2 regions of the Streptomyces sp. NBC_00461 genome follow, and region 2 is predicted to be linked to the other one. Evidence: riboswitches for the same ligand, from Rfam matches in the RefSeq annotation. Region 2 holds a riboswitch; the other holds the start of a gene.
The links. A riboswitch is a leader RNA that binds a small molecule or an ion and turns the genes downstream of it on or off. The one in region 2 is predicted to bind cyclic di-AMP.
Positions count from the first base shown of each region.

Region 1: another riboswitch for cyclic di-AMP. It lies ahead of OG870_RS39200 (M23 family metallopeptidase); the one in region 2 lies ahead of OG870_RS42375 (NlpC/P60 family protein).

Region 1 covers NZ_CP107902.1:8,456,361-8,471,514, reverse strand. The annotation lists gene OG870_RS39240 (sensor histidine kinase) at 1-930, opposite strand, end outside; gene OG870_RS39235 (VOC family protein) at 1,315-1,725, opposite strand; gene OG870_RS39230 (helix-turn-helix domain-containing protein) at 1,801-2,193, opposite strand; gene OG870_RS39225 (cupin domain-containing protein) at 2,307-2,693, shown strand; gene OG870_RS39220 (MBL fold metallo-hydrolase) at 2,831-4,096, opposite strand; gene OG870_RS39215 (glutamate dehydrogenase) at 4,626-5,804, shown strand; gene OG870_RS39210 (TetR/AcrR family transcriptional regulator) at 6,030-6,650, shown strand; gene OG870_RS39205 (SGNH/GDSL hydrolase family protein) at 6,741-7,526, opposite strand; gene OG870_RS39200 (M23 family metallopeptidase) at 7,857-8,762, opposite strand; cyclic di-AMP (ydaO/yuaA leader) riboswitch at 8,765-8,934, opposite strand; gene OG870_RS39195 (alpha-galactosidase) at 9,311-11,389, opposite strand; gene OG870_RS39190 (tyrosine-protein phosphatase) at 11,559-12,356, shown strand; gene OG870_RS39185 (DUF6126 family protein) at 12,483-12,608, opposite strand; gene OG870_RS39180 (helix-turn-helix domain-containing protein) at 12,605-13,267, opposite strand; gene OG870_RS39175 (aspartate aminotransferase family protein) at 13,341-14,726, opposite strand; gene dxs (1-deoxy-D-xylulose-5-phosphate synthase) at 14,723-15,154, opposite strand, start outside.
Region 2 covers NZ_CP107902.1:9,150,790-9,165,943, forward strand. The annotation lists gene OG870_RS42320 (MFS transporter) at 1-940, shown strand, start outside; gene OG870_RS42325 (hypothetical protein) at 980-1,255, opposite strand; gene OG870_RS42330 (VOC family protein) at 1,283-1,714, opposite strand; gene OG870_RS42335 (DinB family protein) at 1,937-2,491, shown strand; gene OG870_RS42340 (helix-turn-helix transcriptional regulator) at 2,507-3,301, opposite strand; gene OG870_RS42345 (SDR family oxidoreductase) at 3,533-4,294, opposite strand; gene OG870_RS42350 (glucarate dehydratase family protein) at 4,306-5,595, opposite strand; gene OG870_RS42355 (5-dehydro-4-deoxyglucarate dehydratase) at 5,592-6,500, opposite strand; gene OG870_RS42360 (carbohydrate ABC transporter permease) at 6,531-7,484, opposite strand; gene OG870_RS42365 (carbohydrate ABC transporter permease) at 7,481-8,386, opposite strand; gene OG870_RS42370 (ABC transporter substrate-binding protein) at 8,383-9,717, opposite strand; gene OG870_RS42375 (NlpC/P60 family protein) at 10,398-11,801, opposite strand; cyclic di-AMP (ydaO/yuaA leader) riboswitch at 11,810-11,984, opposite strand; gene OG870_RS42380 (DUF5997 family protein) at 12,208-12,612, opposite strand; gene OG870_RS42385 (LysR family substrate-binding domain-containing protein) at 12,671-13,432, shown strand; gene OG870_RS42390 (hypothetical protein) at 13,496-14,365, shown strand; gene OG870_RS42395 (permease) at 14,445-15,154, shown strand, end outside.

The DNA of each region.
Region 1 (15,154 bases), 690 kb from region 2:
CTGGGTGTGCGGGGCGCTGAACACCGTGGCGTTCTCGACGAGTTCGGCCAGCAGGTGGATGACGTCGGCGACGGCGTGGCCGCGCAGGGTGCCGTCGATCGGGGGCACCAGCTTGACCCGGGAGTACTGCTCGACCTCGGCGATGGCGGAGCGCAGTACCTCGGTCATGGAGACGGGGTGGCTCCACTGCCGACGGGAGACGGCGCCGCCGAGGACGGCGAGGTTCTCGGCGTGGCGGCGGATCCGGGTGGCGAGGTGGTCGACGTGGAAGAGGCCCTTGAGCAGATCGGGGTCCTCGATCTCGTTCTCGAGCTCGTCGAGGATCGAGATCTCCCGGTGCACCAGGGACTGCAGCCGCCGCGCGAGGTTCACGAACACCTCGAGCTTCTGTTCGCTGCCCGCCTGGCTGGAGAGCTGGGCGGCCTGTACGACGGCGGTGACGGCGCCGTCGTGCGCTCGGGTCAGATCGGCGGCGAGCAGTTCGAAGTCGTCGGCGTCGTCGGGCGGGCCGCTGCGCGGCTTGCGCCGGGGCGGGGCCTCGCCGTGGCGCAGCGACTCGACCAGGGCGCGCAGATCGGCCTCGCCGCGGGCGCTGCTGCGGCGCAGGGCGCCGATGCGGTCGCTCACGGACTTGGCGGCTCGGTCGGCGGCCACGGTGGCGATCAGGATGCCCGCGAGGGTCACCGAGGCGGCGCCGGCGAGCACGCCCCACAGTGTGAGGCCGGGCCGTGCTCCGGTGGAGCGGACGGTGAACAGGACCGCCGCCGCGGCGCTCAGGGCGACCGCGATCGGCGGCAGCACGGCGAGCCGCATCAGCTGGGGCCGAATGCGGGTCTCGGGCAGCGAGGGAACGGGTCGGGCGACCGGCCGTCCGTGCCGCCCGCCCTCGCGGCGGTCTGCGCGTGCGGCCGGTGCGCGAAGGTGAGACATCGGTGTCCTCGTCGTACTGGTTCCGTCGGTGCCTGGGGCGCGGGCTGCGCGGTACGGGCAGGCATCGCCCGATGGACACTCACAGTAGTCGTCAACCCATCATGTGCGGTGGGCAGTTGACAAAGTCCCACGCACAGCGTCCTGCTCTGGTATGAGGCTTCGTACGACAGACCGATAAACCCAGCGGGTGCGCGATCTCGGCAGGCGCGGGATCGATCAGAGCTGGTCAGAAGCGGTCACGGAAAAACGGTGAGGGCCGGGGAACGATTGCTCCCCGGCCCTCACCGAATGCCCTTTTCTGTTTCGCCGTCGCTCCGCCGGGGCCATTTCAAGGCGCTTCCGCATCCCCGGAATTCATCCCCCGAACATCACTCAGCGTATCGATCAACCCTTGGGCTGGGTGAAGCGGATGCTGTTGCCGAAGGGGTCGCGGAGACCGCAGTCGATTCCGTACGGGCGCTCCGTGGGCTCCTCGGTGAACTCGACGCCCTTGGCCTTGAGGGTCTCGTACGTCTTGCGGCAGTCATCGGTACTGAAGATGAGGAACCCGCCTGTCGCGCCCTTGGTCAGCAGGTCGCGGACCTGTTCCGCGGTCTCCTCGGACAGCCGCGGCGGGCCGGGCCGCTCCAGCAGGACCTCGCGGTCCGGCCGACCGGGGACGTTGACCGTGAGCCAGCGCATGAAGCCGAGGTCGGCGTCGGTGTTGACCTCCAGGCCGAGCTTGCCGACGTAGAAGTCGAGTGCCTCGTCCTGGTCGAGGACGTAGATCTGTGAGTGCGTGATTGCTGTGAACATGTGCATCACGCTACGAGCCCGGCACCGCGAAAACTTATCCAAAACTGCTCAGCCGGCCGAAGGGCGAGCGGACTCTCAGGCGCTCGGCCGCATCCACGCCATCGTGAAACAGGTGGGGACGTCCAGGGCGACGGCCTGCTTGCGGTACTCCCGCGGCGACCGGCCGACGACGTCGCGGAACGTGCGGCTGAAGGTGCCCGGGCTGCCGAATCCGACCTCGAAGCAGATGTCCGTGATGCTGCGGTCGGTCTCCCTCAGCAGGAACATGGCGCGCTCGACGCGTCGGCGCTGCAGGTAGCGGTGGGGCGTCTCGCCGAACGTGGCCCGGAAGGTGCGCGCGAAGTGGGCCGGGGACACATGGGCGATCCGCGCCAGGGCCGGCACGTCCAGCGGCTGCGCGTAGGCGCGGTCCATGGCGTCCCGGGCCCTGAGCATGCGGCGATTGGTCTCTTCGGCGGCGCGGCTCACGCCGCCATCACACCATGGTTCCGCGAGTGCCTCTCCTCCGGTGCCGGCAGCCCGGGACTAGCCTGGCGACGAGACGTGGCCGCCGCTCGACGGCCCGAGCGGAAGGAGCCGTCATGGACCAGGGACGCGACGAGGTTCGCGTGGCCCGTCCCGGTGACCGCAGGCCCGGACCGGGCACTGAGGGGATGGACCGGCAGGAGGCCTTCGCGACCGAGGGAATGTGGTCGGGATTCGTCCGCACGGAACCCGGGGCGGTCTCCGGCTGGCACCACCACGGCGACCACGAGTCGGTGATCTACGTCGTCACCGGGTCCCTCAGGATGGAGTTCGGCCCGGGCGGCTCGCGCACGGTCGAAGCCGGTCCCGGGGACTTCCTCCACGTACCGAAGGGCGCCGTGCACCGGGAGAGCAACCCCTCCCCGGAGCCCGCCGACATCATCGTCACCAGGGCCGGGACCGGACAGTCCACGTTCAACGTCGACGGACCCGCACCGGACTGAGACCCGACCCCCACCACACCTGAAACGGCACGTCGCCCCGCAGCGCGCCAGGGCGGACGGCTCCCCCGGCACATCGGGACGACATATGACCCGCCCCGGCACGCCCGGTCAGCGCGTGGCCGCTCTCCGCGACGAGGTCAGCCCGCCGGCACGGTCTCGGGCTCGCCCGTACCCTCTGCCGACTTGCCCTGCCCCGTGCCATCCGCGTCGGTCCGGGCGCGGGCGGCGGAGGCGACGGCCGTCTTCGTCGCCGCCTCCGTCAGGGCGTCCGCGGCCGGCCAGCCGCCTGCCGGGGCCTGGGCCACGGCGCGCCACCACGGCTCGGACGGAATGGTCTCCGCGGTGGGCTCGAAGGGCTCCCCGGGGCGAGGCAGGGCGGCACGGGAGCCGGTGGCGTGTGCGGCCGCGACCGTGCCCTCGCCGGGCTCGGCCCAGGGGTGCGTCGCCAGGTTGAAGGTGGCCCAGTGGATCGGCATCATCACGCCGTGCGGCTCACCGCCCTGAAGGTCTAGGTGGGCGCGCATGCCCTCCTGCGGCGTCATGTGGATGTCGGGCCAGAAGTCGGAGTAGGCGCCGATCTGGATCATCGTGGCGTCGAACGGCCCGTGCTCGGCACCGATGTCCTTGAAGCCGTCGAAGTAGCCGGTGTCACCGCTGTGGAAGATCCGGTGCTCGGCGCCGGCGACGGCCCAGGAGGCCCACAGGGTGTGCTGGGTGTTGCGCAGGCCGCGGCCGCAGAAGTGGCGGGCCGGGGTGGCCGTCAGAGTGAGGCCGCCGACCTTGGTCGCCTCGTGCCAGTCCAGCTCGCGCACGCGGTCGGCCGAGACGCCCCAGTGTTCGAGGTGGGCGCCGACGCCGAGGGGCACGGCGAACAGCGTGTCCGTGCCGGCCAGGGCCTTGATGGTGGGCAGGTCCAGGTGGTCGTAGTGGTCGTGCGAGATGACGACGACGTCCACCGGGCCCAGCGCGGCGAGCGGCAGCGGCACCGGGTGCAGCCGCTTGGGCCCGACGAAGGAGAACGGGGAGCAGCGCTCACCCCACACGGGATCGAAGAGCACCCGCTGACCGTCGATCTCGGCGAGCACACTGGAGTGCCCCATCCAGGTCAGCCGCAGCCCAGTGACGGGCGGCCTGGCGATGTCGGCGAGCGTCGTGGGGTGCACCGGCACCGTGCCCTTGGGGGCACGCCGGGGTCGCTCGTCCTTGTCGAAGAAGACCTTCGCGAAGTCGACCGCCGAACCGGAGGGCCGCGTCCGGGCGGTACCCCCGGGATTCTGGAAGACCCCGTCCTTGAAGTGGGGCGATCTACGGATGCGCGCAAGGCGCTCACCGCTCGGGTCCGCGCCGAAGGCCGCGGGCTGCAGCGCGCGGAGCCCGGAGCTCAGGGAACGGAAACCGGACACGGTACCTCCAGGTGGAGTGGGTGAGGCATTCCATTATGGTCGGCGCCTCCGACAACACCTGTGTCGTCCGGGCTCGGCGGCCACTTTCCAAGGAAAGCCCAAAGATGCGACAACCAACGACCTCTACGAAGTAGAAGTAGAGGTCCCGTGCCGCTCTCCCGGCTCACCCCGCACGCCACCGCGCCCACCTCCCGCAGGAACCCGGGCCCGCCGCTTGGTGAACCGCGGACCGCCGTCGTCCATTCCCTTCACGATGCGCACCGGAGGCTTCTGATGATCCGTTCAGCACGTTGACAGGGAGTGCCCCCGCTTCCGATACTGAATGAGCATTCAGTACGATTCGGTAGTCGTCAGTCGGTGAGCAACCCCCACGGCCTGATGGAGGCACCATGTCCGACCTCAACTGCAGCTCGCCGTCGCCGGGGTAGCGGCCGCGTGGGCGGATCTCCTCGCATGCGAGCGCACGCGTCACCTGGGCCCTCGACACCCTCGGACCTTCCACCCTGATCACCATCCGCGAGGAGATCGCATGACCGCCCCCCTGATGTCGCTCACGTGGACCGATCACCTCACCGGCCGCCAGGGTTTCCTGGTCGTCGACCGGCTGGTGCGCGGCGTCTCCAGCGGCGGGCTGCGCATGCGCGAGGGCTGCACCCTGGACGAGGTCGCCGGGCTCGCCCGCGGCATGACCATGAAAGAGGCGCTGCATTACAACCCCGAGGGCCGCTACGTCCCCCTCGGAGGCGCCAAGGGAGGCATCGACTGCGATCCCCAGGACCCGGGGGCGTACACACTCCTGGTGCGCTACCTGCGCGCCATGAAGCCGTACATCGAGAGCCTCTGGACCACCGGAGAGGATCTCGGGCTCACCCAGGACCTGGTGGACCGGGCGGCCGTGGAAGCGGGTCTTGTGTCGTCCATCCAGGCCGTGTATCCGCTGTTGGACGACGAGGCGACGGCGCGGCGGCGGCTCGCGGACGCGTTCGCGGTGGAGGTGGACGGCATCGGCCTGGACGAGCTGGCCGGCGGCTGCGGGGTCGCCGAGTCGGCGCTGGCGGCCCTGGACCGGGCGGGCGTGCCGTATGCGCGGGCGCGGGTCGCCGTGCAGGGGCTGGGCACGATGGGCGGGGCCACGGCACGCTTCCTCACGCGCGCGGGGCTCACCGTCGTGGCCGTCGCCGACATCAAGGGCACGATCGCCAACCCGGCGGGCCTCGACGTCGAGGCGCTGCTCACCGCGCGGGACGCGTACGGCACCGTGGACCGCACGGTCCTGCGCTCCGACGACCGCGAACTGCCCGGCGACGCCTGGCTGTCGGCCGAGGCGGAGGTGCTCGTGCCGGCGGCGGTCTCGTACGCGATCGATGTCGCCAACCAGGAGCAGATCAGCGCCCGTTGGGTCGTCGAGGCGGCCAACATGCCCGTCCTGCCCGAGGCGGAGGAGCTGCTGGCCGCGCGCGGGGTGACCGTGCTGCCCGACGTGGTCGTCAACTCCGGTACGAACGCCTGGTGGTGGTGGACCCTGTTCGGCGACATCGGCCCGGACGCGGACGAGGCGTTCGCCCACACCCGCCGCTCGATGCGCGCCCTGATCGAGCAGATGCTGGCCCGCGCGGAGGCCGACGGAACGACCCCGCGCGCGGCCGCGCACGCCATCGTCGCGGACCGGCTGCCGGTGATCGCGGAACGGTTCGGCTGGTACCGCTGACGACGGGCCGCCAACCGCTGTCCTCGGCTCTGTTCACCCCCGGCTCTGGGAGGCCTTCAGACAACCCACGGTTTCATGGCCGCCGAACGGCCCACCGCCCTGAGCGGGATGCCGGATGCGGGGAGGCGTGATGCGGCGATCACGTGGCCCGATCTGTACCCGGCCGAACTCGCCAAGTAATGACCTCGCCCGGCACCGTGAGCGGCGACGGAATAGGGTGACCGCGTGGCGAGAGTGCGGTTGAGCGTGGCCGAGCGGCGCGAGGAGCTGCTGCGGGCCGCCATCGGGCAGATCGAGGCGCGGGGCGTGGCGGCGGTCAGGATCGCCGACGTGGCCTCGGCGCTCGGCGTGAGCAACGCGCTGGTGCTGTACCACTTCTCGACGAAGGAGAAGCTGGTCGCCGCGGCGTTCACGTTCGCGGCCGAGGACGACCTCGGGCATCTGCGCAAGCTTCTCGGCCGCCGGACCACGGCGCTGCGGCGACTGCGGTCGGCCGTGCGCTGGTACGCGCCGACGGGCCAGGCCAAGGGCTGGCGCCTGTGGATCGAGGGCTGGGCGGCTGCGCTGCGCGAGCCCGCGCTGCAGGAGGTCACACGGGACCTCGACAGGGAGTGGAAAGCTGCGATCGCCGAGGTGATAGCTGAGGGCGTGGCCGCGGGCGAGTTCCGCTGCCCGGACCCGCAGAGTACGGCTCTGCGACTGACGGCCCTGCTGGACGGGCTCGCCGTTCAGATGACGTCGTACGCCGGTGCGGTGTCCCGCGCGCGGGCGCAGGAGTGGGTGGAGGAGGCGCTGGCGCGGGAACTGGGCCTGGAGCGGGCGGCGTTGACCACCTCCGAGCAGTGAGCTCGCCGCACTGGGCGAGGACTCACTACCGGCAGACGAACCGCTTTCACACCCTCGAGCAACCCGCACACCACCGTCCGGCAACCGCGCTCAGGCGACCGAAGCGATCCGCATCTTGATGTCGTCCGGCGACAGCGCGCCCTTCGCCGTGACGTGATCCCCGGACGACTCACCGCGCAGCCGACGGCCGATCCACGGCACCAGGTACTCGCGCGCCCAGTGCACGTCGTCCCGCCGGACATCGAGGGTGCCGCGCGGCGGGAGCAGCGGCCAGGGCTGGTCCGGGTCGGCCGGGACCTCCAGGCCGAGAACCTGCCCGGCGCGCAGCGCCACGCGCGTGTGCCCCTCGGGCGAGAGGTGGAGCCGGTCGTCGTCCCAGGCCCGGCGGTCCTGGACGGTCTTCAGGGACCACAGGTCGAGCACGGGGCAGCCGTACCGGTCGGCGACGGCCCGTACATGACCGTTGTAGGTGGCGATCTTGCCGCGCAGGTGCTTGAGCACGGGAACGTTACGGGTGTCGAAGCCGGTCGTCACCATGACGGTGCCCACGGCTTCGGTGAGCCGGAGGATCGCCCGCTCGAAACGCTCGGCGACCTCGTCGGGGTCGGTGCCGGGCCTGATGATGTCGTTGCCGCCCGCACAGAAGGAGACCAAGTCCGGGGCGAGCTCGACGGCTTGCGGGACCTGCTCCTCCACGATCTGGTCGAGAAGTCTGCCGCGTACGGCGAGGTTCGTGTAGCCGAAGTCGCCCTCGGGCCTCCGGTCCGCGAGAAGCACCGCGAACCGGTCGGCCCAGCCGACCATCGCACCGTCGGGGCCGGGATCGCCGACGCCCTCGGTGAAGCTGTCCCCCACCGCAACGTACGACCCGATCACTGATCTGCTGTCACTCTTCGAATCGTCTGCCACATCGACCATGATTCACCTTCGAATGTGACCTACGCGACCGTAATACAGGGTTGACGGACGGTGAGATAAGCCACGTCTAAGTGTTGGCCAAGCCCGGAATAAGCCTCCGATCAGGGATGTTGAGGGGCGAACCGCGCGGCCAGGGCGGCACCGGCGGCGAGGCGGAGCCAGACGTGGCCGGGCGTAGCCGGACGCACCGAAGGCCGGACCCGGGGATCGGGGTCCGGCCTTCGGCGGCGTGACGGGCGCCGCGTCCCCACGCACTGGCGAAGCCGCGCGGGAGCGGTCGGCGGTGGGTCAGCCGACCGCTACGCCCTTGGATCGGAGGTAGGCGACCGGGTCGACGTCGGAGCCGTAGTCCGGCGTGGTGCGGATCTCGAAGTGCAGGTGCGGGCCGGTCACGTTGCCGGTCGCGCCGGAGAGACCGAGCTGCTGCCCCTCGGTCACGGTCTGGCCGGCCGAGACGGAGAGCTGGGAGAGGTGGCCGTACTGCGCGTAGTAGCCGTCGGCGAGCTTGATGACGACCTGGTTGCCGTACGCGCCGCCCCAGCCCGCGGAAACGACCGTGCCCGCACCGACGGCCTTGACCGGGGTGCCCGTCGGGACGACGAAGTCGACGCCGGTGTGGTACCCGCTGGACCACATGCTGCCAGGCACGTGGTAGCCGGTGCCGATGGTGGCGCCCGACACCGGGAGGGTGAAGCCGGTGGCGGTGGAGGTCTGCGTGGCGGTCGTCTTGTTCGAGGACGAGGACGCCTTGGGCGCGGACGAAGAAGACGGCCGGGACGACGACTTGGTGGTCGCGGTGGCCTTCTTGCCGAGCGTGAGCTTCAGGCCCGGGTGGATCAGCGACGGATCGCCGCCGACGGCCCGGCGGTTGTCCGAGTAGAGCTTCTTCCAGCCGCCGGCGACGTGCTGCTGGTCGGCGATCTTCGAAAGGTAGTCGCCGCCCCGCACCGAATAGGTCCGCACGCCCGCGTGGTGCGCGGCGCTCTTCTTCTCGGCCGCCTTCTTCTCCACGGCCGGAAGGGACTGGACGGTCTTTTGCGAAACCGACTGGGAAACAGACTGCGTTGTTGCGGCATGGGCGCCGGTGGCACCCATGAGCGGTAGTGCGAGTGCGGCGCCACCGGTACCGGCGACGGCGATGGAACGGGTGAAGCGCTGGGGCTTCGGGCGGCGGTGCTTACCCTTCGCGGGCATGACGAATTCCTCTCCGGCGCCTACGAGGTGAGCTGTCGGGTGCGAGCTGGAGATGCCCGGCCGCGCATTTGACGCGGCTTTACCCCAAGCCGTTCCGGAGACCGGAACAGGCAGTGATACCTGTGGGTCCCCCGCTCCTGCCGTTCACGGGTGAGTTGTGCGGGCACCGGGCGGCGGCAGGATTGGGCGTCCGTCCGGATTGGTGGCGAACGTAAGCGACCGGGACGCAAAGGGACAAGTGATGGTTCCCTGCGAATGCGTTTCTGTTGATCCCTTGCGAGAAATCCCGGTGACCGTGTGTGAATTCCGAGGTCGCCCCTTTGGACAAACCCCCTTGTAAAGCAAGTGAATTACGTGGACATGACGCGCCACGTTCGGTCACGAATATGACGCTCCTCACGCACCCTCAGCCCAGGAGCCCCTATTCCGGAGCGAGTTGGAATGAAGGGAAGTAAAAGAGAACACAAGGGAGCGAAGAGGAGCGAACGGCACTAAAGATGGCCAAAGGCGGCAGAAGTTCAATCAAGATGCCACTTCGGACAGACAGGTCAAATGCGACGCAGGCGGAAAACTGCCGCGTCGAGGTCACCGCGCAACCCGGTGCGCAGTCCGTGATGCAGGAGTACGGCACCTCTGTGAACTTCGCCCGTTTCGCGGCATTCATACGACGCTGTCGGGTCGAGGCCCTGCAATCGCAGCGCCGGCACGGGTTCCCCGTAGCTCTGCGCCTGAAGCCACGCGAGGACGACCGCCTCGTCGCCACGCACGTACTGCACCGCACTGAGCCCGCCCCGCGGAGGCCGCAACCGGTACAGGTCTCCGTGCTGCACGAGCGGACGGATCTCCTTGTAGAGGGCCACCCACTCGCCGGCCTCGGCCAGCTCCTCCTCGGTCCACTGGGCGAGGTCCCCGCCGACCCCCAGCACGCCGGCCATGGAGCTGACGAAGCGGAAGCGCAGCGAGCTGACCCTCCCGTTGAGCTGGGTGTTGGGGCTGTCGGTGACCCAGGCGGCCATCACGCGCGCGGGGTGGATCTGGCTGAAGCCGTGCTGGATGGCGAGCCGGTCGAGCGGGTCTGTGTTGTCGGAGGTCCACACCTGGTCCGTACGGCCCAGGATCCCGAGGTCGATCCGGCCGCCACCACCCGAGCAGGACTCGAAGGCAACGCCCGGGTGGGCCGCGCGCAGCCGATCCAACAGGCCGTACAGCGCCCGGACATGGTCGATCCACAGCCGCTGCGGGTAGGGGTCGTCGGGCCAGCCCGCGTCGGTGAAGCAGCGGTTGAAGTCCCACTTGACGTAGTCGATCGGGGCACTGGAGAGGAGCCCGTCGAGCTGCCCCCAGAGGTACTCCTGGACGTCCTCCCGGGCCAGGTTCAGTACGAGCTGGTTGCGGAATTCCGTCCGCTTTCGTCCCGGTTGGAACTGCACCCAGTCGGGGTGGGCGCGATAGAGCTCGCTGTCCGGGTTGACCATCTCCGGCTCGACCCAGATGCCGAACTGCATGCCGAGGGCGTGCACATAGTCCGCGACCGGCTTCAGGCCGTTCGGGAAGCGGTCGGGGTTGGGGGTCCAGTCGCCGAGTCCGGCCCGGTCGCTGGTGCGCTTGCCGAACCAGCCGTCGTCGACCACGAACAGCTCGACGCCGATCGCCGCGGCCCGCCGGGCGAGTGTCCCCTGCTGCTCCTCGGAGATGTCGAACTCGGTGGCCTCCCAGGAGTTGAACAGCACCGGCCGGTCCCGGTCCGCGTCCGGGATGACGTACGCGCGCTGGTAGGCGTGCCAGGCGCGGCTCGCGCCGCCGAAGCCGCCGTCACTCCACAGGCCGGCGAAGACGGGCGTCGCGTACGACTCCCCCGCGTCCAGGCGCAGCAGCCCTGAGTCGTCGTATCCGGCGCCGCCGGTGATCTGCACGCGCGCGTCCGCGAGCTGCGCGACTGCGATCCGCCAGGAGCCCGACCAGCCGAGCGCGCAGCCGTAGACCTCGCCGCGCTCCTCGGTGGCGTCGGTGTCGAGTGCGACCCAGGGCAGATGCTGGTGCCCGGTGTGGCCGCGGCGGCTGCCGAGGACCTTCTCGCCGTAGGTGAGAAGAGAACTGGTCAGCCGGGACTCGGCGGCCCAGCGTCCATGCAGCTGGGACAGCCGCCAGTCCTCGCGCTCGGGCAGCGTCCAGGTGGCGGAGTCTGCCCGCAGCAGCTCCAGGGCGGCCCCTTCGTTGTCGAGAGTCACCCAGCGTTCTACGACGTCGTGCCGCATCCGGTAGTGCAGGGTGAGCGTGAGCCCGCCGTCACGGAAGCGCAGGCGCAGCTCGCCGTCGTCTCCGCCGTCGGCCTCGTACGCCTCGAAGTGCCACTCGGTGCCGCGCCGCTCGTCGGTGCGCACCGACAGGGCGGGCCGCGCGAAGCGGGGGCCGCCCTCGACCGGGTACTCCTCGTGGCCGTCGAGCTGCGACTCGAAGGGCCGGTAGTCGGGCAGCGGGCGGACGGCGAGCGCCTCGGCGTCGGCGAGCGCGAGCCGGGGGCCCCAGTGCAGGTGCAGCAGTTCGTCGCCCTCGGTGAGATGGACGGCGTAACTGCTGGTCGGCCCTGAGAGGAGCCACGTACGGCCGTTGGCGGAGATCTCCAGCATCAAGCCCTCACACATTCGAACAGGTGCGATCAATGGCCAACATCATCAAGTGCTTCGGGGCCTGTCGGCAACGCCTGTGGACAACTCATTGCCTGAGGAATCCATGTCGTATCGTCGAAAGCGTGCCCGCCGACGAGCCCGTCGGCCTGGCTGACTGGGAGGAGCCCCCGTGACGCAGCAGATCCCGTCGACCGAGCCGGAGCTGGCCGGAGTCCGCAATTTCCGCGATGTGGGTGGGCTCCCGGCCTCGGACGGACGGCGGGTGCGGTACGGGGTGCTGTTCCGCAGCGGCCATCTCGCACACGCGACGGAGGAGGATGCCGCCTTCCTGACCTCCCTGGGCCTGCACACGGTCTTCGACTTCCGCAATGCGGCGGACCAGAAGCTGGAGGGCCCCGACGTCGAGCTGCCGGGCGTACGGAACGTGAACCTTCCGCTGACCGATCCCGCGGACGGCGCCGAGTTCTGGAAGATGGTCCGCGACGGCGAGATCGACCAGCTGCGCGGCATCCTCGGCGACGGCAAGGCGGCCAACCGCATGATCGTCTCCTACCGCACGATCATCAAGGAGCGCACCGCCGAGCACGCGCGCGTACTGCGCTCTCTCGCGAAGGACAGCGTGCCCGCGCTGATGCACTGCGCTGCGGGCAAGGACCGTGCGGGCCTGTCGATAGCCGTGACGCTGCTCGCCCTGGGCGTGGAACGCGAGGCGATCATCGCGGACTACCTGGAGTCGAACGCCAAGCACCGCCGCTACAAGGTGCACCGCAGCGGCAGCTCCGCCGCCGGTTACTCCCCCGAGGTCATGGAGTTGCTCAGCCCTCTGTTCGAGGCGCGCGCCGAGTATCTGGCTGCGGCCTTCGAGACAATCGAGGAGACGTGGGGCGACGTCGACACCTACCTGGAGCAGGGCCTGGAGTTCACCCCGGGATTCCGCGAGGGCCTGCGCGAGCGGCTCCTCGACTGAACGGGTGAGCCCGCCTCACTGTCGCACTACCTCACTACCTCACTACCTCACTACCTCACTACCTCACTACCTCACTACCTCACTGTCTCACTGCCTCACTGCCTCACTGATCTTCGCCCGCTCCGTCTACTTCGCCCCCACCGAGAACAGCAGGTAGATGAAGGCGGCGAAGAGGTGTCCCACCGCGATGTAGACGATCAGGCGCACCCACAGGGCGCGAGGGAACTTCTCCTCCATGTTCCTGTCGCTCATGCCATGTCTCCGGTGATCGGGCCCAGGCACAGCGTGGCCGTGGGGCTCTGCAGAAGGGTGTGGACGAACAGGAGCTCGACCCCGTCGGGGTCCTCGGCGGCGATCCGGTGCGGGGTCAGCGAGTCGAAGTGCGCGCTGTCTCCGGCGGTGAGCCGGTGCGTGGCGTCCCCGAGGCGCAGCCGCAGCCGCCCCTTGAGGACGTACAGCCACTCCTCGCCGGGGTGCACGCGCACGATGTCGCCCTGCGAGCCGTGCGGTACGTGGACGCGCAGGGCCTGCATGCCGCGGCCTGATGCGCCGGCCTGCCAGTAGGTCCAGCCGCCCGCCACGGTCGGTTCCATGTCGGCGGCGCGTACGACGGCGTCCCGGTCGGCGACCGTCTCGCCGAGCAGCTCCGAGACGGTCGTACCGTAGATACGGGCGAGGGCGAGCAGCATCGGCAGCGACGGCTGGCGCTGTCCGGTCTCCAGCCGGGAGAGATGGGCCGGTGACAGTCCGGCGGCGCGGGCCGCGGCCTCCAGGGTGAGGGAGGCCTGGCGGCGCAGCGCGCGGAGCTGTGGTGCGACGGTGGGCAGGAATTCCTCCGGCCCGGCCGACGAGCCCGGTGCCGCGCGCCCGGGCTCCGGCTCGGCCTCTGTCTCTGTCTCGGGAGAGCTCATGCTCTCCATTCAGCCGGAGATTTGCCTCTGCGGCAAATTTCTTGCCTCAGAGGCAAAAGACCCGCCGCTATGCCTATCGGTTGGCGACCGCCTGCTTCACCAGTGTCTTGCCGAAGTCCCACATCAGGCCACCACCGCTGTGCGCGTCGTCCATCACAGCCGTGAAGGCGTCGACGAACCGGTCCACGTCCTGCTCTCCGATGATCAGCGGCGGGATCAGCTTGATGACTTCCAGATGGTCTCCGGAGACCTGGGTGAGGATCCGGTGCCGCTGCAGCAGCGGTACGACGACCATCTGCGCGAACAGGCCCTTGCGCGCCGCTTGCAGCATGGTCCAACGGCTGCGCAGCTTCAGCGACTTGGGCCTGCCGAACTCGATGCCGATCATCAGGCCCCGGCCGCGGACGTCGGCGAGCAGCTCGTATTTGTCGATCAGCGCCGCGAGCCGGGTCCTCAGCTGCTCGCCGGTCACCCGCGCGCCCGCCACGACCTGCTCGTTCTCCATCACGGACAGCACGGCGAGGCCGGCCGCCATGGCCTGGGCGTTGGAACCGAAACTCGCCGAGTGAACGAGCACCCGGTCCATGGACGAGTAGACCTTCTTGAAGATCCAGTCCTTGCCGAGGGTGGCGCCGACCGGCACATAGCCGCCGGACAGGGCCTTGGCCACGCACACCAGGTCCGGCTCGACGCCGTCCTCGTGCTGGTAGGCGTAGAAGTCCCCGGTGCGGCCGAGGCCCGTCTGCACCTCGTCGGCGATGAGCAGCGCCTTGTGCTTGCGCAGGAGCTCCTGGGCCGCCCGGAGATAGCCGGGCGGGGCCTCGTGCACACCCTTGCCCTGGATCGGCTCGACGATCAGGGCGGCGACGTCGCCCTTCTTCAACTCCCGCGCCAGGGCGTCGAGGTCACCGAGCGGGATGGCCGTGTCGGGCAGCAGCGGGGCGAAGCCGTCCCGGAAGCCGTCCTCGCCGTTGACCGACAGCGATCCGGTGGTCAGGCCGTGGAAGGCGTGGTCGCAGTACAGGATCCTCGGCCTGCCGGTGACGTACCGGGCGAACTTCAGCGCGGTCTCCACCGCCTCCGTACCGCTGTTGCCGAAGAACACCCGGTCCAGGTGCGGGCTGTGCCTGAGCAGCTTCTCGGCCAGCAGTCCGGGCAGCGGCTGGCAGTCGAAGCGGGTGAGGTCGGCGAGCTGGGCGTCGAGGACGTCGTGCAGCGCCTTGCGGACGACGGGGTGGTGGCGCCCCAGGCCCATGACCCCGAACCCGGCCAGCATGTCCAGGTAGTCGTTGCCGTCCGCGTCCCAGAAGTGGGCACCCTCGGCGCGCTCGTAGACCTTGTCGAAGCCGATGGTGTGCAGCATGCGCGGGAGCTGGTGGTTCAGGTACTTGCCGTGCAGCTCGTAGCGCTCGGCTCCGCGCTCGGCCAGGAGAGCGCCGAGGTCGAACTCCTTGGTCATTCAGCGTTCTCCTTGACTGGGCCGTTCTCCTGCTCCTTGACGGCCAGGGTGTCCTCGGCCTCCTTGACGGCGAGGCTCGCGCTGATCCGGCCGGCCACCTCCACCGGCGTCAGCCCGATGTCGGCCAGCACCTCTCCGCGCTTGGCGTGCGCGAGGAACTGCTCCGGGATGCCGAACCGTCGTACTGGTACATCGACTTCGGCATCGCCGAGCGCCAGCGCCACCGCGGCTCCCACCCCGCTCGCACGGCTGTTGTCCTCGACGACGGCCACCAGGCGGTGTTCGGCCGCGAGGCCCGGGAGCGCCGGGTCGACGGGCTTGACCCAGCGGGGGTCGACGACGGTGCACGAGATGCCGCGAGCCTCCAGCAGGTCGGCGGCCTGGAGGCAGACGGGCGCCATCACGCCGACGGCGACGAGCAGCACCTC
Region 2 (15,154 bases):
GCGCCACCCCGGCCACTTCGACATCGCCGGCGCGCTGACCTCCACCCTGGGCATGGTGCTGCTGGTGTACGGGTTCATCAGAGCCGCCCAGGAGGGGTGGCGGGACCCGATCACGCTGGCATCGTTCGCCGCGGCCGTCGTCGTACTGGTCGTGTTCATCCTGATCGAGCGGGTTTCCAAGCAGCCCATCACCCCGCTGCACATGTTCGCCGACCGCAACCGCGCGGGCACCTACGGCATCATGCTGAGCCTCGCCGCCGCGATCTTCGGCATGTTCTTCTTCCTCACGCTGTTCGTGCAGGACGTGCTGGGCTTCAGCCCGCTGGAGGCAGGGCTGGCCTTCCTGCCGATCAGCGTGGTGATCGCCGTCGGCGCGGCGCTCGCCTCGCGGTTCCTGCCCAGGTTCGGGCCCAAACCCTTCATGGTGGTGGGCGCCGTCCTCGCGGCGGCCGGCCTGGCCTGGCTGACCCTCACCGACGTGCACTCCACCTACGCGGGCAGCATCCTCGGGCCGATCCTCGTCTTCGGCCTGGGCATGGGCATGGAGTTCGTGTCGCTGACCCTCATGGCACTCTCCAACGTCTCGGTCCAGGAGACCGGCGCGGCCTCCGGGCTCCTCAACGCCACCCAGCAGGTGGGCGGTTCGCTGGGCCTGTCCATCCTGGTCACCATGTTCGGCACGGCCAGCACCAACGAGGCCCACAAACAGATCCCACGCTTCCTGGCCCAGGCGACCCCCGCCGAACGCCTGCGCTTCCGGCGCACCGGCCAGCTGCCGCAGCCCTGGTCCGACGAGGTCCTCACGGCCGGGATCTCGGCCGCCTTCGTCATGGCGGCGATCTTCACCCTGGTCGCCGCGCTGATCGCCGTGGTGGCCATCCAGGTCCGCCCCTCAGACCTGGAGCGCCTCAAGGGCGGGATGGGCCCCGGCTCGATGTGAGACCGGCGTGCGGGGCGCCGCCAAGGGACGCCCGCGTGGTCACCGCCGTTCGTCCTCGGGCTCGCGTTCCGGCTCGGGCTCGGGCTCGGAATTCCTTCCGAAAGCCGCGGCGATGGTGGCGTAGTGAGCTGCGATCGTGAGATTCGTGCCGGCCGTTCCGTCCAGTGTGTCTCCGGACCTCAGGCGCGCCTCGGACAGGAACAGCTTGGCCTTCTCCAGGCAGAACTCGCGTATCCGGGCATCGGTCATGCCGCGGATGTCCGCGTCGGGAACGTCGTTCGGCTGCCGCCGGTGCCATGGTCTGTCGTTCGGCAAGGTGGAGCCCTCCAGTCGGTCGCCGACTCAGTCGGATGAGACAGACTCCCCGCCCCATTCCTCCGGCGCAACATCCACGAGCGTCTGAGAGAACGTCCACTGGTGCCCGGCGGGATCCTCCGCGGTGTACTGGCGCTCGCCGTACTCGAAGTCCGTCGGTTCCATGAGGATCCGCGCGCCGTGCTCCCGGGCCCGCTCGCAGTGGGCGCGGGCGTCCTCCACCCGCACCGTCACCGAGTGCGTGACCTCGCCGGGACGCGGGGGACGGCGGTCCTTGCGGGTGTCTCCGACGATCACGGCCCCGTCTCCGAAACTGAGCTGCGCCCGGTGGCCCTCGCCGATCCGCACACGCTCCTCGAACCCGTAGGCCGCGCCGAGCCAGGCGACCGCCTCGCGCACGTCGGGATAGATCAGGACGGGGATGACGGTCGACGAGGGGATGGAACGGTTCGGCTTCATGACTGGCTCCCGGCGGTCGGACCCAAGACTCTGATTTCGGCCCCAAGACTTTAATCGAGGGGCGGGTCGTCTGCCCGATGTGCCAGGCTGACGGCTCGGATCGTGCCTTCTCCGTCCTTCTCCGTGCGCCTACGAGTTCAACCCGGAGCGTCAGTGACCGCATCTCGCCTGGCTCCGCTGCTGGAGCAGTTCGACTTCGGCTGTGCGCGGCTGGCCGCCCGTATGACAGGGCCGGTGTTGGACAGCGGCGACGGGTCGGACACCGAGGTGGGTGCCATGACCGACGAGGAGTACCTCTGGGAACCGGTGCCGGACTGCTGGTCGGTCCGGCGGCGCGCGGACGGTCCGGGCCCGCGCGCGACCGTGCTCGCCGGCAGCGCGGACGGAGACTGGGGACGAGACGCCGCGCCCTACCCGCACCCCTCGCCGCCGCCCTTCACCACCGTCGCATGGCGTCTGAGCCACCTGAGCGAGATGTTGTTCCTCCGCGCCGATCACACGGCGGGCGGCCACGCCCTCACCCGGGACGACTACGTCGTCAACGGGGACGTGGCCTCGGCCGTATCCGCATTCGACGCCGGGGTCACAGCCTGGCGGAATGCGCTGCTGAGCGTCGACGAGGCGGCGCTCGACACCGTCGGTCACTGCACGTATCCGCACGGCAGCGACCCGGAGGAGCCGTTCGTCGACATCGTGTGGTGGGTCAACCAGGAAGTCCTGCACCACGGGGCCGAGATCGCCCTGCTGCGCGACCTGTACCGCGCCCGACGGCCCTGACCGCGCCGCCGGCAATCAGGGCGTGGGGACCAGCCCCAGTTGCTGGGCCCGCAGGACGGTGCTGATGCGGTCACGGGTGCCGAGCTTGCGGTAGATCTTCTCGACGTGCTTGTGGACCGTACGGTCCGATATGCCGAGCCGCCGGCCGATCGCGGCCGCGGTCAGGGCGTCCGTGAGCAGGAGCAGCACGGTCAGCTCCCGGGGCGTGAGCGCGCACTCCGCGGCCGGTGCACGAGCGGAGCCGCCGTCAGGGGACGGAGCGGCCAGGCGCTGCCAGCGGATCAGGAGCTGCCGCTGCTGCTCCACCGCCGCCAGCAGCGGCTGCAGCTGCTGCGCCGTGCGGACGTGGTCGTCGGAGAAGTCCGCACCGGAGCGGTAGATCATGCATCCGGTGATCGGCGTCGTCGACTGGGGCAGCGGAAGCGCCAGGACGTGGTCCGCGTCGATGACGTCGCCGATCAGCCGCGCCGTCGGACTCGCGGACCACACACGGCCGGCGGCCCGGCGCGCGGTGAGGGGAGCCCGGTCGGACCCGGCCGCGTAGTGGTGCGCGAACGGATACCCCGCGCGCAGCAGGCTCAGGTCCTCCTCGCCGAGCCCGGCAAGCTCGGCGGCGATGCCGGGCGGCATGCCGACGGTGCCCTCGGTCTCGTTCCAGTCGTCGAGTTTGTAGACCAGGGTCTCGCCGCCGCACAGGCCGGGCAGGGCCGTCGCCAGCAGGGGCCACAGCCGCTCCGGCTCACGTTCGTTGAGCGCCGCGACGGCCACCGCCAGCATGCGTTCGTGGGCCTCGCCCAGCACCTGAGCCACGTTCCATCTCCGCTCGTCCGCCGCGTACGCAGTTCTACCCATACCGGCGACGTCATGTGCTGTCGGAGACTTCATCCGAGCAATCCGAGCAACATTGACGTTCTCGGAAGTACTCCAGCACACCGGCGCCACGGCGGCCGCAGCGGGGGGAGACCTGACGCCTGGGGCGGGCGCCGGGATCCCCCACCGTGCGGGGCCGCCGGCGCGGGGGACCGGCGGCCCCGCCAGGGCTCACTCCGGCGCCGGCGCATCCGTACGCATCGCGTCCGAGATCGACTTGACTCCCCCGTGCGCCGTGAGGCCGCCGTCCACCGGAATCTCCGCTCCGGTGATGAACGACGACTCGTCACAGAGCAGGAAGACCACCAGCGGCGCGATGTCGTCGACGCTTCCGCTGCGGCCGAGCGGGGTCTCGCGCAGGGTCGCGTCGCGGAACGCGGGTGTGGCGGCGGCCGTCATCCCGGTCTCGATGTAGCCGGGATGGACGGTGTTCACGCGGATGCCCCGGGGCCCCAGCTCCATGGCCGCGATCTTCGACACCCCGCGCAGGGCCCACTTGCTGGCCGTGTACGCCACGGGGTAGTAGCCGGTGAGCGCGGCGGAGGAGCCGACGTTGACGATCGACGAACCGGGCGGCATCAGCGGCGCGAGATGCTGGATGCCGAGCAGCGGGCCGATCGTGTTCACCGCCTGGACCTGCGCGAAGTCGGCGGTGAGCACCTCGCCGAGGCGCTCGCGCCGGATGATCCCCGCGTTGTTGACCAGCCCGTGGATCTCGCCGTACGACTCCTTCAGCTCGGTGGCCAGCCCGGCCCAGTCGCTCTCGCTGCTGACGTCGAGCCGGCGGACGTTGCCCTCCGGCCGGACGTCGGTGGCGATCACCCGGGCCCCGGCCCGGGCCAGCGCCGCCGCCTCCGCCGCGCCCTGGCCACCGGCCGCGCCGGTGACGACCACGACCTTCCCGGCCAGCCGCCCTGTGTGCTGATCACTCATGCCGCCATACTTCACCACCGTGGCAACCTGAGCTCGTACTCGGGGTGGATCCTCTGCATGTAGCCGGTGTCGTCGCGCGAGCGCATCCCCGAGTCCAGGTACAGCCGGTGCAGTCGGTCGAGGGCGTCGTGGTCCAGGTCCACCCCCAGGCCGGGGCCGGTCGGGACCGCGACCTCGCCGTCACGGAACTCCAGCACCCCGGGGAGGACGACATCGTCGGCCGAGTTCCACGGGTAGTGCGTGTCGCAGGAGTGGTCGAGGTTGGGGATGGCCGCCGCGACATGGGTCATGGCCGCGAGGCTGATCCCCAGGTGCGAGTTGGAGTGCATCGACAGGGCGAGACCGAACGCCTCGCAGACGGCGGCGAGTTCACGGGTACGGCGCAGGCCGCCCCAGTAGTGGTGGTCGGTGAGGAGCACCTGGATTGCGTCCTGCTCGATCGCGGGCTTCAGGTGCTCCCAGGCGATCACACACATGTTGGTGGCGAGGGGGAGCGGCGACTCCTTCGCGACCTGCGCCATACCGGCAATGGTCGCGGTCGGGTCCTCCAAGTACTCCAGTACGCCGTCCATTTCACGGGCGACGTACCTCGACGTCTCCACCGTCCAGGCGATGTTGGGGTCCAGCCGCAGCGGCTGCCCCGGGAAGGCCTCCGCCAGCGCCTTGATCGCGGCGATCTCCTCGTCGGGCGGGAAGACACCGCCCTTCAGCTTGAACGAGCGGAAACCGTAGCGCTGTTGCATCAGCCGGGCCTGCTCGACGATCCCGGCAGGGTCCAGAGCCGCGCCCCAGTCGTCGCCGACCGCCACCCGGCCGTCGAGCGCCGGGTGCTCGGCCCACTTGTAAAAGAGGTACGCGGCGAAGGGCACGGAGTCGCGGACCCGGCCGCCGAGCAGGTCGCTGACCGGCCGCCCGAGCAGCTTGCCCTGAGCGTCGAGACAGGCCACCTCCACCGCGGACATGGTCCAGCCGCGCTCGTGGGAGCTGGGCACCGTCGGCACCAGAGCGGCGTCGATCGCGGCCGCGAGGGCCGTCGTGTCGAAGACGTCCATGCCCACGACGACCTTCGCCGCGGCCTCAAGTCGCTCCAGACGCGCGGTGCCACCGGGAGACTCGCCGAGGCCCACCGTGCCGTCCTCAAGGACGAGTTGGAGGATGACGCGCAGGGCCAGGGGCTCGTGCACACCGTTGGAGTTGAGGAGAGGCGGGTCGCGGAAGGCGATCGGGGTGACGATCAGTTCGCGGATCCTCGTGCCACCCGTGGTGCCGATGTCCGTGGTGCTCATGTCTGTGGTGCTCATGCGCCCACTGCCTCCATACCGTGGTCGATCAGTTTCGCCAGCCGGGCGACATGCTCCGGCGTGGGGTCGAGCAGGGGCGCCCGTACGCCGCCGACGTCCAGGCCGCGGATCGTCACCCCGGCCTTGACGAGTGACACGGCGTATCCCGGGACCTCGTCGCGGAGTTCGACGAGGGGGCCGTAGAACTCGTCGAGGAGCGTGGAGACCAGGGCCCCGTCGCCCCTGGCGAGCGCGGTGTGGAAGGCCAGGGCGATCTCCGGCGCGAAGGCGAACACCGCGGAGGAGTACAGGTCGACGCCGATGCCGCGGTAGGCGGGGGCCGTCATCTCGGCGGTGGGCAGGCCGTTGAAGAACTGGAAGCGCTCGGCGCCGGGGACGGCGCGCACGGCCCGGACGATGCGGTGCATCCGCTCGATGTCGCCGAGGCCGTCCTTGAGGCCGGTGACCTTGGGCAGGGCGGCGATCTCGGCCGCGGTCGCCTCGGTCAGGCGGGCGGTGCCGCGCTGGTAGAAGATCACCGGCAGGCCGCTCGCCGCGGTGACCTCCTCGACGTACCGCACCAGGCCCCGCTGCGGAGCGCTCACCAGGTACGGCGGCAGCAGCAGGAGGCCGTCGGCGCCGGCCCGTTCGATACGGGCGGCCTGGTCCCGGGCAACCAGGGGCGGGCCACCGGCGGCGGCCAGCACGGGCACCCGGCCGCCGGTCACCTCGACCGCGACCCGCGTGGCGCGTTCGATCTCCTCGGACGTCAGCGCGTGGAACTCGCCGGTGCCGCAGGCGACGAACACGCCGCCCGCACCGGCCGCGACACCGGACTCGATGTGCCGCGCGAGCTGTGCCTCGTCCAGCGAGCCGTCCGTGGTGAACGGCGTGACCGGGAAGAACAGCACTCCTTGGAACTTCATGTCTCCCTCGTAACGTACGAGTTGTGGATGTCAGCCCTTGGTGGCCCCGGCAGCGATGCCGGTGACCAGCGAGCGCTGGAGGAGCAGATAGACGACCAGGCTGGGGACGAGCGCGATGACCGCACCGGCCAGCACCACCCCGGAGCCGACCTCGGGGTCGGTGCGCAGGACTGACAGGGCGACGGTGACCGTGTAGTCGGTGGGGTCCTTGGCGGCGATCAGGGGCAGCAGGTACTGGTCCCAGATCATGATGAAGCCGAGCACGCCGGCCACGCCGAGCGCGGGCTTGCACAGCGGCAGGACGACCTGCCACAGCATCCGCAGCTCGCCGACGCCGTCGATGCGGGCGGCCTCCTCGATCTCGGTGGGGATGTCCTTCATGAACTCGGTCAGCAGCATCACCGAGAAGCCCCAGGCGCCGAGCGGCAGGATCACCGCCCAGACGGTGCCCTTCAAGTCCAGCCCCACGACCGGGACATGGCCGAGGACCAGGGACAACGGGATGGCGATGACCTCCTCCGGGAGCATCATCGTCAGCATGAACAGGGTCAGGACCAGGGCCTGGCCGCGGAAGCGGTGCCGGGCCAGGGCGTACGCGGCGAGCACCGAGACCGCCAGCTGCAGCAGCAGCCCGCCACCCGCGATGACCAGCGAGTTGGTGAAGTAGTCCCAGATGCCGCGCTCGCCCGCCACCCTCATGTTCAGCAGCGTGGGGTGGTGCGGGAGGAAGGACAGCGACGAACCGCTGGGGTTCGTGCTGAAGGCACCGGCGATGATGGTCAGGAACGGCGCCGCGAAGATCGCCAGGGCTACCACGCAGAGCAGCACCCGCAGGGCCATGCCCAGACTCGGCCTGTCGCTCCAGCCGAGGGCGGTGTCGAACCGGGCCGGGGTGGTTCGGGCCTGCTTGCCGCCCCGCCCTGCGGGGGAGACGGCGACCTCGTCGGACGGAGTGCGGACGGGGTCGAGGGCGGGTGCGCTCATCGCACGTCTCCCCTCTTGCGGAAGTAGTTGACCGTGACGGTGAGCAGCAGCGTCACGCAGAGCAGCACGACGGAGGCCGCGGAGGCGCCGCCCAGGTCGTTGCGGGAGAAGCCCAGGGTGTAGGCGCGGGTCATCCAGACATCGGTGGACCCGGCAGGGCCGCCGCCGGTGAGGACGTACACCTCGGTGAACACGCGCAGTCCGCGGATGGCGGCGAGCGTGAGGACGACGCCGAGGGCGGGGCGGATCGCGGGGAGGGTGATGTACCGCAGGCGCTGCCACAGCGAGACGCCGTCCATCGCGGCCGCCTCGTACAGGGAACGGTCCACACCGGCGAGTCCGGCGAGGATGATCACCATGTTGTACGGGGCCGCCATCCAGATGCCCATGGCCATGGTCGCCCACAGCGCGGTGTCGGGGTTGTCCAGGAAGGGCACGGGACCGATGCCGAGGAAGCCGAGGGCGCTGTTGACCAGGCCGTCGGAGGTCGGGTAATACATCAGCCGCCACAGCTCGCCGACGACCGCGGTCGCGGTGACGACGGGCAGGAACACGGCCGTACGCATGATCTTCAGCGAGCGCGCCTGGCCCTCCAGGAGCAGGGCGAGCAGGAAGCCCACGAGGATCGCACCGAGCGAGATGCCGACGCCCAGGACGAGGGTGTGGCCGATCGCGTCCTGGAAGCGGTGGTCGCTCAGGACGCGCGTGTAGTTGTCGAGGCCGACCCACTTGTCGCCGAGGAAGGGCCGCACCTTGAAGAAGCTGAGCCAGATGCCCTTGCCCATCGGCAGGAACTTGAAGACGAGGGCGAGCAGCAGTCCCGGGGCCAGGAACAGCCAGGGGAGGGCGGCCTTCTTGCTCGGCCCTCTGCGCCGTGCGGGCGCGGTCACGGTAGCGGTCATTTCAAAAGGTCCTGGTCCTTGAGGTCACCGGCGAGGGTTTCGTTGAGCTCCTTCAGGCCTGAGCGGACGTCACTGCCGCAGTACGTGAACAGGGCGTTGAGGCTGTCGGCGGTGTCCTGCTTGATCGGTGCGAAGTCAGGCGCGTTGGGGAACTGCTCGGACGCGGTCTCGTACGCCTTCTGTACGACGCTCCACCGCGCGTCACCCCGCACCTTGGCCGCGTCCAGCGTGGAGTTGGTGGGGATGCGCACGACGGGCTGGTGGCCGTCGACGCTGGTCATGCCGATCTTCTGGCCCTCGGCGGAGACCAGGAAGGCGGCAAGTTCCCGTTCCTGGTGGGTCTTTCCGGTCCGGGCGCCGAAGTAGACGTTCTCGCCCTCGGCCAGCACGTCGGAACCCGCAGGGCCGGCCGGGGCGGGCACGACCTCGTACGTCTTCTTGCCGAGCATCGTGTCGAAGCTGGTGATGTTGTACGGGCCGGTCATGTACATACCGGCGTTGCCGTCCTGGAAGTTGGTGGCGGTACCGGTGACCGCACTGACGGCGCCCGGCTGGAGGACACCCCGGGCGCCGCAGAAGAGGTTGTCCTTCATCCAGGTGACGGTCCGTACGGCGGCCGCCGAGTCCATCGAGGGGCGGTAACGGCCCTTGCCGTCCGGCTCGATGATCTGCGCGCCGCCCTGCCACAGGAAGCCGGCACCCCACCAGGCGGCATAGCCGTTCATGGCGCTGCCCGGCGCGACGATGCCGTAGGTGTCCTTCCTGCCGTCCCCGTCGGGGTCGCGGCCGGCGAAGGCCTTGGCGACGTCGAGCATCTGCTGCCAGGTCGTCGGTGCCGTCAGCCCGAGCTTCTTCAGCCAGTCCTTGCGGATCATCAGGGTCATCGCCTGGCGGGAGTACGGGATGCCGTAGTGCTTGCCGTCCAGGCCCACGGTGGAGGACCAGGACTTGGCACTGATCTGGTCGTGGCCCGCGATCGAGTCGGGTTCTATCGGCTTGAGCAGACCCTGGCTCTGGTAACTGCCCATCAGAGCCGTGTCGTTGATCATGACGTCGGGCAGGTCCTTGGTGGAGGCCCGCGCCTGGAGCTGCTGGTCGAAGTTGACGACCGGCTGGTAGTCGATCTTGATGCCGGTCTTCTTGGTGAAGGCGGCGAAGACACGGTCGTAGGTGGCGGCCGAGTCCGGATCGCTCCGGGTCCACACCTCCAGCGTGTTCGGGTCGCCGGAACCGGCGCCGCCGGACCCGGAGCCACAGGCGGCCGTCCCGAACGCGAGCCCCGCGGCGGCGAGGGCGGCGGCCAGGCGGCGACGTCGTCGGCGATCGCCCATGAGCACCTCCGTTCTGTTCATATCCATGAACATGTTTCATGGATCTAAATGATCGCCCAAGCTACGAATCGTTTCATCCGGATGTCAAGACATGGCTGAAACATTTCACCAGGCCTCTGCAGACGCCGTGCGACGGTGGGAACGACAGGCGCGCGCCTCGCTCTGGCCGCGGTGGGCGGAGCCTGTCCTGGCCTGCTGTGGGCGGGAGCCTCGCCGTGTCTCGCGCGCAGAGCCGGCTGCCGCTACCGCTGTCCCGGCCGAGCGGCCACGGCGCCTACGAGAACGGCAGGCGGCTCGGCAGACGTACTTCCTGGAGCTCGGACGGGCCGCATCGCCAAGCCGGAGGCCGAGGTCGGGGTGCCGATGTCCGTGTACGGCAGCCTCGCGGGACGACCGTCGGCCGGCCGGGAGCGGAACCCCCTCGCCGAGCCGTGCGCTCATCCGCTCGGGCTCGGCTCGGCGGGCACGCGTCGGCGTGGACTCTTCGACGTCGGAGTCCGGTTGGGGAGGGCTCAGCTGGTTTGCAACGTGCTCGTCCCACAGTGGGAGTTCGTACGCTCACCCCGTCTTCCGGCAGCACGGCGGCACAGGTCAAAGCAGTGCGCGGCCGCCGACTTCCGTGGGCGGCCGCGCACTTCAGCGGACTGCTGGTGTCCCGACTCGACCGGTGTTCCCGACCCTCACGCCGGACGCACGGCGATCCGGATCGCGGCCTCCCCGGCGTTGTGGATCGACTCCTCGCGGATGACCGAGCCCGGACCGGGGGCGTGGATCATCAGGCCGTTGCCGGTGTAGAGGCCGACGTGGCTGAAGTTGTCGTGGAAGAAGATCAGGTCCCCGGGGCGGCTCTCTGCGAGCGGGATCACGGTGCCGGCATTCGCCTGCTCGTGCGGGGTGCGCGGCAGGGCGACCCCCGCGGCCTTCCAGGAGGCCTGGGTGAGACCGGCGTTGTCGTACGACTCCGGCCCGACCGCACCCCACAGGCACGGCCTGCCGATCTGGGCACGGGCGAAGGCCACGGCCCGGTCGGCCTTGGTGCCGACGGGTGTCTCGACGACGGGGACACCGGTGTCGAGCACGGAAGGCTGCATCTGCCAGTCCGCGGCCGCGGGTACGCCGGTGTCGAGTACCGAGGGCTGCATCTGCCAGTCCTCGGCCACGGGGACACCGGTGTCGAGGACGGACGGCTGGAGTCGCCAGTCCCCGGCCGGCGGCACGCCCGTGTCGAGTACCGACGGCTGCTCCAGTCGCCATGCCTCCTCGGTCGAGCGGAACGCCTGCTCCTCCCAGGGGGCGGGAGCCTGGGGGAGTTGGGGCAGTTGGAGCGGCTGGGACTGGGCGGCCATCAGCGGCGCCACGGAAGTCTGCCGGGCCGTGTACCTGTACAGCAGCTCGCTGGCCGCCGCGATCTTGCGCTGGTTGTGCTGCTTGGAGCTGCGCAGCGACGCCTGCTTCGACTCGGGAGCGGCAGCAGGCGGGGCCGTGGAGGAATCCTGCCGCTGTGCCGGTACGGCGGGCAGCGTCGCCGTGGGTGCGGCCGTCAACTCGGCCACCGGACCCTGCTGGGTCTGACCGGCGGGCAGTTCGAGCGCGGGCCGGGCGGCCGGCTCCAGCTCACGGCCGGTACGGGTCTCGGGCGCCGGTGCCGCCGCGCTCTCGGGCCGGGGTCCAGCCGGGCGTGCCGGCGTGCGCCGGGAGGGCGTACGGTCGGCCGGCAGGACGGCCGGGACCGTCGGGCCCAGTGACGAGCGCGCCCCGGCGAACCACTGCCGGGTGATGTCGTCCATCTCGGGATCCGACGTCCGGGTCCGGCCACCGCTCGCCGGGGCGCCACGGCCCCGCGAACTCGCCGACTGCGCCCGGGTGATGTTGTGGAGGCCGGTGTCGGACTCGGCCTGGTCGTAGAGACTGCTCACCCGCTGCCGGACGTCTTCGCGGCTGGGGCCCTCGTCCGCCGTCATCGGTACGGCGTCGGCGGTCTGCGAGAACAGGGCCACCGAGGTGAGGGCAGCGGTCGCGAGAGCGGAGTTGCGCATACCGGGAAGGCCGAAGCCTCCTGGACGCGACGATCGTTCCGGCGCCATGGGAGCCGTACTCCTTCCGTACTCCGCCTACCGAGTTAGCTGTCGGGTTCGGGCGGTCGACTCCGGAAGGCATGCCCTACGGCCCTTGCCCTTGCGGGCGGTTGGGCCGATTCACCCCATCGTTCGGTTGGGTCCCCGGCTCCGGCTGCCACAGGGGCGCACCGGACTCGGCGGAGGCCGCGCGTCCCGACGGGGTTCGCCGGAGGGTCTCGTGCGGCCTGCTGCCAAACTAGCCAACTTGTGCGACTCGTGTGAAGGTTGAAGGCCGGAATGTCCGATACGCTTTTGTGACCTTCGTCGTGACGGTCCGTCAGATCCGAGTGTTGTGCACACAGCGAATCCGGACGGCGACCGACCGTCGCGGACCGACGGCGTCGCGGAAGGTGTAAGGACTCAGGAGCAGAAGTCAGGAACGGGGGCCGTCGCTCCGCTGCTCGCGCTCGGCGTTCCGCTTCTTGATGCGGGCCCCCTCCTTGCGGACCTCGGCCTGGGTGGCACGCTCCTTCTGCAGCCACTCGGGCTGTTCCTGCTTCAGTGCGTCGATCTGGTCCGTGGTGAGCGGCTCGGTGACCCCGCCGCGTGCGAGGCCCGCGATGGAGACGCCGAGCTTCGCCGCGACCACCGGACGCGGGTGCGGCCCGTTGGCCCGAAGCTCGCGCAGCCACTCGGGCGGCTCGGCCTGGAGCTGGTCGAGCTGGGCGCGCGAGACGACACCCTCACGGAACTCGGCGGGGGTGGCCTCGAGGTACACACCCAGCTTCTTCGCCGCGGTCGCGGGCTTCATCGTCTGGGTGGTCTGGTGCGACATCATGGTGCCCAGGGTATCGAGCGTGTTCGAGACCTCCGACCACGGCCGGTAGCCTGGCGGGGTGACAGGCACGGAAGCATCCCAGACGTTCCGGCTCGCGTACGTCCCGGGAGCGACGCCCGCCAAGTGGGTGCGGATCTGGAACGAGCGCCTGCCCGACATCCCGCTGACCCTCCTCGCCGTACCGGCCGACGAGGCGTCCGAGGTGCTGCGCGCCGGTGACGCCGATGCGGGACTCCTGCGCCTGCCGGTGGACCGTACGTTCTTCAGCGCCATCCCCCTCTACACCGAGACGACGGTCGTCATGGTCCCCAAGGACCACCTGATCACCGCGGCGGACGAGGTGAGCGTCGAGGACCTCGCGGAGGAGGTCGTCCTCCATCCGCTCGACGACGTCTTCGACTGGGACCGGCCGCCGGGAGAGCCCGCCTTCGAGCGCCCCGCCACCACGGAGGACGCCGTCGAACTCGTGGCGGCGGGCATCGGCCTCCTGATCGTCCCCCAGTCGCTGGCCCGCCTCCACCACCGCAGAGACCTCACCTACCGGCCGCTCGTGGACGGCCCCGGGTCGGGCGTCGCCCTGGCCTGGCCCGAGGAGGCGACCACAGACCTGGTCGAGGACTTCATCGGCATCGTCCGCGGCCGCACGGTCAACAGCTCCCGGGGCCGCACGGCACCTGCGCCGGAGTCCCAGGGCAAGGGCGGCGACACGGCCTCCGGCCGTCGCAAGCCCACGGCCGCCAAGACGACCGGACGGAACCCTCGCGGTGGATCCGGCGTCTCCAAGGGCGCCAAGCGCAGGAAGCCCCGCCGCCGGGCGTAGCCCCCGGACGGAGTGGTCTCGCCCTGTGCGGCGTGGACCACTTCTACCTGGTCAGGGGGCGTTTTGCTGCGCAGCGGGATGCGGTGCACCGGCGGTGTCGCGGACAGGGGGCGCGCTGCCGGACTGTCGTACGCCCGGGCAGACCGTTCCGGGCAGGGGCGGCTGCGTCGCGAAGCGTGGCGGGTGGCGGTGTTCCTGGGGCGCACGCTGCGGGGCGAGTGGAACGGCATCGTGGTCGATCCCGTGCGGCAACTCCGAAGGCGCGGGCTGCCCGCACTGTCCCTCGCGTTCTTGGCCGCCTTCGGCGTCATCTTCTTCCATGCCCTGGCGCAACGGCCGACCGGTGCCGTGGCGGTCCGGATCCTCGGCGGCGTCAAGGCCGACCTGCCGTGGTGGCTGGCCCTGCTGCGCACGCCGGTGTCGCTGTACGTCCCGGCCCTGGATCTGCCCGTGTGGGCGGGGATCACGCAGTTGTTCCTCGCGTTCGCGCTCGCCGAACTCGCACTCGGCCGGGCCAGGACGCTCGCCGTCGCGTACGCGACCACGCTGGCCGGCACCCTCCTGGTGCGCGTGATGATCGCGCTCGGCCCCGGCTGGGGCGGGCTGGGCCTGCCGCGTGAGATCGGGCAGGTGCTGGACACCGGACCCTCCGCGGCCGTCGTGGGCCTGTTCACCTACGTCGCCGTCGTCCGCCGTGCTCCCATCGTGTTCACGCTCACCGGCGGGTCCATGGTGTGGGAGTCGATCGCCGTACCCAATCTGGCCGGCCGGGAGCACCTGATAGCGGTCGGCGCCGCGATCGTCCTGGCGCTGTTCCATGGACGCGGCCGCGGGCGGACGTCCGGCGGGGTTGCCGTCCCTGTCCTCCGGCACGAGGTGCCGGAGGCGATGTCCCGGCGCAGGTCCTCGGAGGATCACATCGCGGTCGGTTGAGCGCCGGGCGGCGTGTGCGCACCGTGCGGGGAGGTGGTCTGGCTTATCTTCGCCACGGAATCCGACATCCGGAGTAAAAATGCAAAAAACGGATGAACTGGTTGATGTGGCGCCCCCCTCGGCGATCGTCGCCCCGCCCGACGCTCACCCGAGACGGCACGTCACCGGATGGCCCCTGTCCGTCGGCATCGCCACGGCGGCCGGTCTGGTGGCGGTGCTCGTGCTCACCGGCGGCGGGTGGCTGAACCAGCCCGCTGTCGCTGCCTGGCGCACGGTCTGTCTGGCCATCACCGTCCAGGCACTGCCCTTCCTTCTTCTGGGTACGGCCCTGTCGGGGGCGATCAACGCCTTCGTACCGGCCGACCTGTTCACCAGGATCCTGCCCAGGCGCCCCGCACTCGCCGTCCCGGTGGCCGGCGTCGCGGGCGTCGTGCTGCCGGGCTGCGAGTGCGCCTCGGTGCCGGTCGCGAACAGTCTGATCCGCCGAGGCGTCAACCCGGCCGCCGCCTTCGCCTTCCTGCTCTCCGCTCCCGCGATCAACCCGATCGTGCTCACCGCCACGGCCGTCGCCTTCCCGGGAAACCCCGCCATGGTCGCCGCCCGACTGGTCGCCTCCCTCCTCACCGCGGCCGCGATGGGCTGGCTGTGGCTCTGGCTGGGACGCGAGGAGTGGCTGCGCCCCGCAGTCCGGAACACCGGGCACCGGCCGGGGCGCAGCCGCTGGAAGGAGTTCCGCCTCGGCTTCCGGCACGACTTCCTGCACGCCGGTGGCTTCCTGGTGCTGGGCGC